One region of the Streptomyces sp. NPDC059567 genome, then DNA from elsewhere that is predicted to be linked to it. Evidence: riboswitches for the same ligand, from Rfam matches in the RefSeq annotation. Region 1 holds a riboswitch; the other holds the start of a gene.
What was found. A riboswitch is a leader RNA that binds a small molecule or an ion and turns the genes downstream of it on or off. The one in region 1 is predicted to bind thiamine pyrophosphate.
Positions count from the first base shown of each region.

Region 2: linked by a shared signal. The riboswitch ahead of ACFVZW_RS01515 (thiamine ABC transporter substrate binding subunit) and the one ahead of thiC (phosphomethylpyrimidine synthase ThiC) in region 1 are both predicted to bind thiamine pyrophosphate.

Region 1 is NZ_JBHWBS010000014.1:60,926-65,242, reverse strand. Features, by position in the region: gene thiC (phosphomethylpyrimidine synthase ThiC) at 1-1,766, opposite strand, end outside; TPP riboswitch at 1,760-1,906, opposite strand; gene ACFVZW_RS09955 (YibE/F family protein) at 1,978-3,318, shown strand; gene ACFVZW_RS09950 (SsgA family sporulation/cell division regulator) at 3,355-3,789, opposite strand; gene ACFVZW_RS09945 (IclR family transcriptional regulator) at 3,927-4,317, opposite strand, start outside.
Region 2 is NZ_JBHWBS010000002.1:17,199-21,515, reverse strand. Features, by position in the region: gene ACFVZW_RS01520 (ABC transporter permease) at 1-1,129, opposite strand, end outside; gene ACFVZW_RS01515 (thiamine ABC transporter substrate binding subunit) at 1,168-2,247, opposite strand; TPP riboswitch at 2,334-2,439, opposite strand; gene rlmN (23S rRNA (adenine(2503)-C(2))-methyltransferase RlmN) at 2,469-3,575, opposite strand; gene ACFVZW_RS01505 (SRPBCC family protein) at 3,950-4,317, opposite strand, start outside.

The DNA of each region.
Region 1 (4,317 bases):
GCCAGCGGGAGGTACACGCGGTTGCCGGCGGCCGCGAACTCCTTGGACTTCTCCGCCATCCCGGCCTGGATCTCCTCGGACTGGAGGTCGCCGCCGTGCTCGCGCCGGATGTCCTGCGAGATCTTCATCGAGCAGAACTTCGGACCGCACATCGAGCAGAAGTGCGCGGTCTTCGCGGGCTCCGCCGGCAGCGTCTCGTCGTGGAACTCACGCGCCGTGTCCGGGTCGAGCGCCAGGTTGAACTGGTCCTCCCAGCGGAACTCGAAGCGCGCGTCCGACAGCGCGTCGTCCCACTCCTGCGCCCCCGGGTGCCCCTTGGCCAGGTCGGCCGCGTGCGCCGCGATCTTGTACGTGATGACACCGGTCTTCACGTCGTCGCGGTTGGGCAGGCCCAGGTGCTCCTTGGGCGTGACGTAGCAGAGCATCGCGGTGCCCCACCAGGCGATCATCGCGGCGCCGATGCCCGAGGTGATGTGGTCGTACGCCGGCGCGACGTCCGTGGTCAGCGGGCCGAGGGTGTAGAACGGCGCCTCCTCGCAGATCTCCTGCTGGAGGTCGATGTTCTCCTTGATCTTGTGCATCGGGACATGGCCCGGGCCCTCGATCATCGTCTGCACGTTGTGGCGCTTGGCGATCGTGTTGAGCTCGCCGAGCGTCTTCAGCTCCGCGAACTGCGCCGCGTCGTTGGCGTCCGCGATCGAGCCGGGGCGCAGACCGTCGCCGAGCGAGTACGTGACGTCGTACGTCGCGAGGATCTCGCAGAGCTCCTCGAAGTTCGTGTAGAGGAAGTTCTCCTTGTGGTGCGCGAGGCACCAGGCGGCCATGATCGAGCCGCCGCGCGAGACGATGCCGGTCTTGCGGCGGGCGGTCAGCGGCACGTACGGCAGCAGCACGCCGGCGTGGACCGTCATGTAGTCGACGCCCTGCTCGGCCTGCTCGATGACCGTGTCCTTGTAGATCTCCCAGGTCAGCTCCTCGGCCTTGCCGTCGACCTTCTCCAGGGCCTGGTAGAGCGGCACGGTGCCGATCGGCACGGGGGAGTTGCGCAGCACCCACTCACGGGTGGTGTGGATGTTGCGGCCGGTGGACAGGTCCATGACCGTGTCCGCGCCCCACTTGGTCGCCCACGTCATCTTCTCCACCTCCTCCTCGATGGAGGAGGTGACGGCGGAGTTGCCGATGTTGGCGTTGACCTTCACCAGGAACCGCTTGCCGATGATCATCGGCTCGATCTCCGGGTGGTTGACGTTGGCCGGGAGCACCGCGCGCCCTGCGGCGATCTCCTCCCGTACGACCTCGGGGGAGACGTTCTCGCGGATCGCGACGTACTCCATCTCCGGGGTGATCTCGCCCCGGCGGGCGTACGCGAGCTGGGTCACCGCCGCCCCGTCGCGGCCCCGGCGGGGCTGGCGGGGGCGGCCGGGGAAGACCGCGTCGAGGTTCTTGAGGCCACCACGCGGCGAGGTGTGCTTGATGCCGTCGTCCTCGGGACGGACGGGGCGGCCCGCGTACTCCTCGGTGTCGCCGCGGCTGATGATCCAGTTCTCGCGCAGCGGCGGAAGGCCCCGCCGTACGTCGGTGTCGATGGTGGGGTCGGTGTACGGGCCGGACGTGTCGTACAGCGTCACGTCCTTGCCGTTGGTGAGGTGCACCTGACGGACGGGCACTCGGAGGTCGGGGCGCGAGCCCTCGACGTATCCCTTGTGCCAGCCCGGCTTGCGCTCGTCCTGGCTGGTGGCAGGCGTGCGTGCATCCTGAATGGTCATGAGACCGATCTCCCTACGCCGGCATTACCCGGTAACAGGTTCGGCGGTCGGCGCAGCCTCCTCCCGTACGTACATCAGTACGCGCGTACGGTGATCAGCGCCCTCTCAGCCCGGTGCTCCGAGCTCCCGCGTGTGCAAAGGTGCCACCACGCTAGCGTCAACCCGGGCGTGCTGAACAGTGGGCCCCCGTCGTTCTTGCGATGATCTGTCGGTGACTTCCTCGCAGCAGACCCCGGAACCCGATGGACACGATGCCCATGGGGACGCGGGCCACGGGCACGGCCACAGCCACAGCCACGGCCCGGCGGCGCCGGTCTCCCGGCATCTGCGCAGAGTCATCGCCGCGGTCCTGATCCCGTTCGCCGCGGCCGTGGTGGTCGGACTCGTCGTGCTGTGGCCGGGCGGCGTGCCGGAGCACGAGCGCACCGGCGTCGGCTTCGACCGGCAGACCTACGCGGGCGAGGTCGCCTCGGTCGAGAAGGTCGACTGCAAGGATGTGAACGCCGCGCAGGTCCCGCCGACCGAGGACCCCTCCACGCCCCAGGGCCGTGAGGCCGCCAACGCCCAGCAGGGGCAGTGCGAGAAGGCGACGATCGAGGTCACCGACGGCCCCGACAAGGGCCGTACCTTCGTCGAGATCGTGCAGCCGGACGCGCCGCGTCAACTGGACGAGGGGCAGGGCGTGGTGGTGGCGTACGCCCCCGACGCCCCACGCGATCTGCAGTACTCGGTGACTGATGTGAACCGCAAGGTTCCGCTGACGGTCCTGGCGCTGATCTTCGCGCTCGTGGTCGTGCTCGTCGGCCGGATGCGCGGGGTGATGGCCCTGATCTCGCTCGCCATCAGCTTCCTGATCCTGACCCTCTTCATCCTGCCGGCGATCCTTCAGGGGTCGAATCCGCTGGTGGTGGCGGTGGTCGGGTCGAGCGCGATCATGCTCATCGCGCTCTACATGTGCCACGGCCTGTCGGCGCGCACCTCGGTCGCGGTGCTCGGGACCCTGATCTCGCTGCTGCTGATCGGGCTGCTCGGCTCGTATTTCATCAGCTGGGCGTCGCTCAGCGGCAACACGGACGACAACACCGGTCTGATCCACGGCCTGTACCCGGACATCGACATGTCCGGTCTGCTGCTCGCGGGCATCATCATCGGTTCGCTCGGTGTCCTCGACGATGTGACGGTGACGCAGACCTCGGCGGTGTGGGAGCTGCACCAGGCCGATCCCCGTATGGGGCCCCGGGCGTTGTACCGGGCCGGGATCCGGATCGGCCGCGACCACATCGCGTCCGTGGTGAACACACTGGTCCTTGCCTACGCCGGTGCGGCCCTGCCCCTGTTGCTGCTCTTCACCATCGCGCAGAGCAGTGTGGGGACGGTGGCCAACAGCGAGTTGGTCGCGGAGGAGATCGTCCGGACGCTCGTGGGGTCGATCGGTCTGGTGGCCTCGGTGCCGGTCACGACCGCGCTGGCCGCCCTGGTGGTCTCCGCAGACCGGCCGGGCGATCCGGAGAAGCGTTCGTCCAGGGGTGGACGCCGGCGTCGGGCGAAGTGACTGGTCCGGGGCCGTTTCGGCGGGCCCGGGGGGCGTTCAGCCCGCGTTCTCCTCCGCCAGAATCCGGCCGAGCGCGGCTTCCAGGTTGTCCTCGAAGTCGCCCAGCGTCCGTTCCTGACCGAGGGGAACCAGCTTGTCCGTACGGTCGAGGAAGGCGACGAGCGGCGGAGCGCTGGCCCGGAACAGGGCGCGGTCGCCGCCGACCTGGAGCCGGATGGAGACGTCCGAGAGCGCCTCGGGATCGGTCGGCGCGATGTGCACATCGCCGTCGCCGCTCGGCCGGTTGATCCCGTCCAGCAGCAGTTCCCGCCCGAACGCCCAGGTCACCGGCGCGTCTCCGGGGAGATGGAAGGTCATCCGCACCGCGTAGGGATCCCGGGTCTCGTACCGGAGTTCCACCGGGATCCTGAAGGCGAGCTCCTCGGAGACGAGGAAGCTCATCAGGACCTCGGCCTGGACCGACTCTCGCATCTTGTACCCCGCAGTAGATGAAGCAGTTGTGTGCACACGGCTACTGAAGCTGTGATCGAAACGGCCAGGAATGATCCCCCATGGCCCTGTTGACGCAATCGTGCTGTAAGCGCTAGCGGATCACAAGGAGTGATTTTTCAGATACTGATAGAGAAAGCGAAGGAGCTGAAGAGCCTTCCGATCTCATTCTGTAGTCGAGCGACTGCGGGCAGCAACCGTTCTTCCTGGTGAAGGGGTACGGAAATCGCCATCGCGGCCGCCGTGGACCCCGCAGTGATGGGGATCGCGGCACAAACTGTGCCCAGCGCATATTCCTGACGCTCTACCAGGGGCTCCATTCGCCCCATACCGCCCAAACGCTCCAAAAGCACCTGCCGGTTACGCACCGTGTACGGAGTGATGGCTTTCACCGGATGGCGGTCGAGGTGGTCTTGACGACTCTTCAGATCCAGTTGACTGAGCAGACACTGGCCGATCGCATGGGCGTGGCCGGTCTCGCGGAAGTCGGCCCACTCGTCCACGGCGGGG
Region 2 (4,317 bases), on a different contig from region 1:
CGAGCGGCAGCATCAGCAGCGCGTCGAAGCCGCGCACGAGCCGCCCCGCCCGCCGGGTGAGGGCCGCCGCCGCGAGTCCGCCGATGACGAGGGCGATCAGGGTGGCGACGACGGCGTACCGGAGCGAGTTCCCGATCGTGTCCAGCAGCGGCACGAGGAAGGTGCCGGAGGGGTCCGGCGTCTGCAGCGCCCGGTAGTAGTCGAACCCGTATCCGTCGGAGGTGGCGAAGGACCGCTCGACGAGGACGCCGAGCGGCAGCACGATCAGCAGGGCGACGGAGAGCAGGACGCCCGCGAACAGCGCCCACTGGCCGACTCCCCGGGGCCGGCGCGCGGTCTGCTCGGGTGCGACCAGCTTCAGCGCGGCCTCCCGCCGGCGGACGGTGCGGGCGTGCACGGCGAGGACCACGCCGACGGCGACGAACTGCACCATCGTGAGGACGGCCGCCGTCGTCAGATCGAAGCGGACGACGGTCTGCCGGTAGATCTCCGTCTCCAGGGTGGAGTACGTGGATCCGCCGAGGATCTGCACGACGGCGAAGGAGCTCGCGGTGAAGAGGAACACCATCAGCGCGGCCGCGGCGACGGACGGCGCGAGCGCCGGCAGGGTCACGGTCCGCCAGGCGGTCCAGCGGGACGCGCCGAGGACCCGGGCGGCCTCCTCCTGGCGCGGGTCGAGCTGCGCCCACAGGCCGCCGACGGTCCGTACGACGACGGCGTAGTTGAAGAACACATGGGCGATCAGGATCGCCCACACGGTGGTGTCGAGCCGCATGCCCCACAGTTCGTCGAGGAGCCCGCCTCGCCCGACAAGCGCCAGGAAGGCCGTACCGACCATGACGGTCGGCATCACGAAGGGCACGGTGACGACGGCGCGCAGCAGCCCCTTGCCGGGAAAGTCGAAGCGGGCGAAGACATACGCGCCGGGCAGCGCGATCAGCAGGGTCAGCCCGGTGGAGGCGAGCGCCTGCCAGAGCGTGAACCAGAGTACGTCGAGGATCTCGGGCCGGCTCAGCGTCTCGCCGAACCGGCCGAACTGCCACGCCCCGTCGACCCGCAGCCCGCGCTCGACGATCGAGACGACGGGCCAGGCGAAGAAGAGCGCGAAGAAGGCGGCGGGCACGACCATCAGGCCGAGCCGCGCCGCGCTTCCCCTGCGGTCGGGAACTACTTCAGAACGAGCGACGACCACTGCTGGATCCACTGGTCACGGTTCTCGGCGATCTTCGCGGGCGCCATCGTCTGCGGCTTGTCGATCACCACACCATGCTTCGTGAAGAGCTCCGGCAGGGTGGCGTCCTCGGCCACCGGGTTGACGAACATCTGCAGCGGCATGTCGTCCTGGAACTTCTTGGAGATCAGGAAGTCGATCAGCGCCTTGCCGCCCTCGGGGTTCTTCGCCCCGTTCAGCAGCCCGGCGAACTCGGTCTGCCGGAAGCAGGTGCCGGTGGAGACCCCGGTGGGGGCTTCCTTGGGCTGCGGCTCGGAGTAGAGGACCTCGACCGGCGGGCTGGAGGCGTACGAGACGACCAGCGGCCGGTCCCCCTTGGCCTTCTTGCCGCCGGCGGAGCCGGAGAACTCCTGGTTGTAGGCGAGCTCCCAGCTGTCGACGGTCTTCACGCCGTTGGCCTTGAGCTTCTTCCAGTAGTCCTGCCAGCCGTCGTCGCCGTACTGGGCGGCGGTGCCGAGCAGGAAGCCGAGGCCCGGGGAGGAACGCTCGGGGTTCTCCACGACCAGCAGGTCCTTGTACGCGGGCTTCGCCAGGTCGTCGAAGGTCTGCGGGGGTGCGAGCTTCTTGTCCGCGAAGTACTTCTTGTCGTAGTTGACGCAGATGTCACCGGAGTCGATCGGGGTGACCCGGTGCTCCTTGTCGAGCTGGACCTCGGTCGGGATCCGGTCCAGGCCCTTCGCCTCGTACGGGACGAAGATCCCGTTGTCGAGCGCGCGGGACAGCAGGGTGTTGTCGACGCCGAAGAAGACGTCGCCCTGCGGGGATCCCTTGGTCAGGATCTCCTTGTTGACGGCCTCGCCGGCGTCGCCGCTCTTGAGGACCTTGACCGTGAAGCCGGTCTGCTTGGTGAACTCCGCCAGCACCTCCTTGGAGGCGTTGAAGGAGTCGTGGCTCACGAGGGTCACGGTCTTCGGGGTGGGCGCGCCGGACTTGCCCGCCGCGTCCCGGACGTCCTCGGTGCCGCACGCGGCGAGCGTGGTGACGCCGAGCGCGGCGACGATCGCCGCGGCGGCCATCTTCTTGGTGCTCACTGGAATTCCTCCTGGGTGTGACCAGGAAGAGACGCGGCCCTGCCGACCGTGAGGCGGGCAGGGCGCAACAGCTCGAGTTACGACCGAACTTCCTACCCAGAATGACCTGGGCGAGGTTCAGAGGGTCTGCGGTCCTGACCGCACTCTCAGCGCTGTGGCGCTCCCCTGTCGGAATATGGAGATGTGTTCGAGCACAGAGTACAAGGTCAGCGCTCGGACGCCGCCAGCTGTCCACAGGCACCGTCGATCTCCTGACCGCGGGTGTCACGGACGGTGACCGGGACGCCATGGGCGGCGATGGCCTCGACGAACGCCTTCTCGTCCTCGGGACGGGAGGCGGTCCACTTCGACCCGGGCGTCGGGTTCAGCGGAATCAGGTTGACGTGCACCCGCTTGCCCTTGAGCAGCCGCCCGAGGAGGTCGCCGCGCCACGCCTGGTCGTTGATGTCGCGGATCAGGGCGTACTCGATGGAGATCCGGCGGCCGGACTTCTCCGCGTACTCCCACGCGGCGTCGAGGACCTCGCGGACCTTCCAGCGCGTGTTGACGGGCACGAGGGTGTCGCGCAGCTCGTCGTCGGGGGCGTGCAGGGAGACGGCGAGCCGGCACTTGAAGCCCTCGTCGGCGAAGCGCAGCATCGCGGGCACCAGACCGACGGTGGAGACGGTGATCCCGCGCTGGGACAGGCCGAGGCCGTCCGGCTCGGGGTCGGTCAGCCGGCGGATGGCGCCGACGACCCGCTTGTAGTTGGCGAGCGGCTCACCCATGCCCATGAAGACGATGTTGCTGAGCCGCGCGGGCCCGCCGGGCACCTCGCCGTCGCGCAGGGCGCGCATCCCGTCGACGATCTGGTGCACGATCTCGGCGGTCGACAGGTTCCGGTCGAGACCGGCCTGTCCGGTGGCGCAGAACGGGCAGTTCATCCCGCAGCCGGCCTGCGAGGAGATGCACATGGTGACCCGGTCCGGGTACCGCATCAGCACGGACTCGACGAGCGTGCCGTCGTGCAGCTTCCACAAGGTCTTACGGGTGGTGTCGTCGTCGCACGAGATGTGCCGGACCACGGACATCAGGTCGGGCAGCAGCTCGCCCTGCAGCTTCTCGCGCGAGGACGCGGGGATGTCGGTCCACTCGGCGGGGTCGTGGGCGTACCGCGCGAAGTAGTGCGTGGACAGCTGCTTGGCGCGGAACGGCTTCTCGCCGATCGCGGCGACGGCCTCCTTGCGCTCGGCGGGCGTGAGGTCGGCGAGGTGCCGCGGCGGCTTCTTGGCTCCGCGGGGGGCGACGAAAGTGAGTTCTCCGGGCTTGGGCATGGTGGTACCAGTGTCGCAGACGCGCACGCATGACTCGGGGCGGTCGCGGCGGGCCCCGCACCGCGTGCCGCCGGGGCCGTCGGCGGCGGGCCCGCACGGCGGAAACCCTCGCGGCCGGAGCCGCACGGAGGGCGCCTTCGCCCCGCCCGTCGCATGCGACCGGGCCGTCGGCGGCGGGCCCGTACGGCGGAGGCCACTCCGCCGGTCCCGCACCGCGGGCGCCCTTGCACTGCCCGTCCCACGCGGCCGGAGCCGCACGGCCCGTCCCGGCACGGCCGGGCCGTCGTCGGCGGGCCCCCACGGCCGAGGCCTCGTGGCCCGTCCCGCACCGCGTGCCGCCGGGGCGGGGCCGTCGGCGGCGGGCCCCGCGGCCGTCAGACGGCCTGGACCGTGTGTTCGGCGTGCTCCTGCACCGCGATCCTCGCCAGCTTCGTCAGCATCATGCCGTTGCGGACGGCGACGAGGTAGTCCACGGGAAGCCCGTGCATACGGATGCCCGGGCCCCGGAGGGGATGCCAGTCGAGGGTGAAGAGCGTGTGCTCGCCCCAGGGGAGCAAGGTCATGGCGATACGGGCCGCACCGAAGGGCTCCGCCTTCGCCTCCAGCTCCAGGCGCCGCTCCCGCTCGCAGATGCGGACGACGACCGTGTCGTCGAGGGTGAAGGGGCCGCCGCCGACCCGGACCTTCAGTCGGGCGCCCACGTCCGGCCAGTGCGGGTCCGCCGCCAGGACCTGCTGGGTTC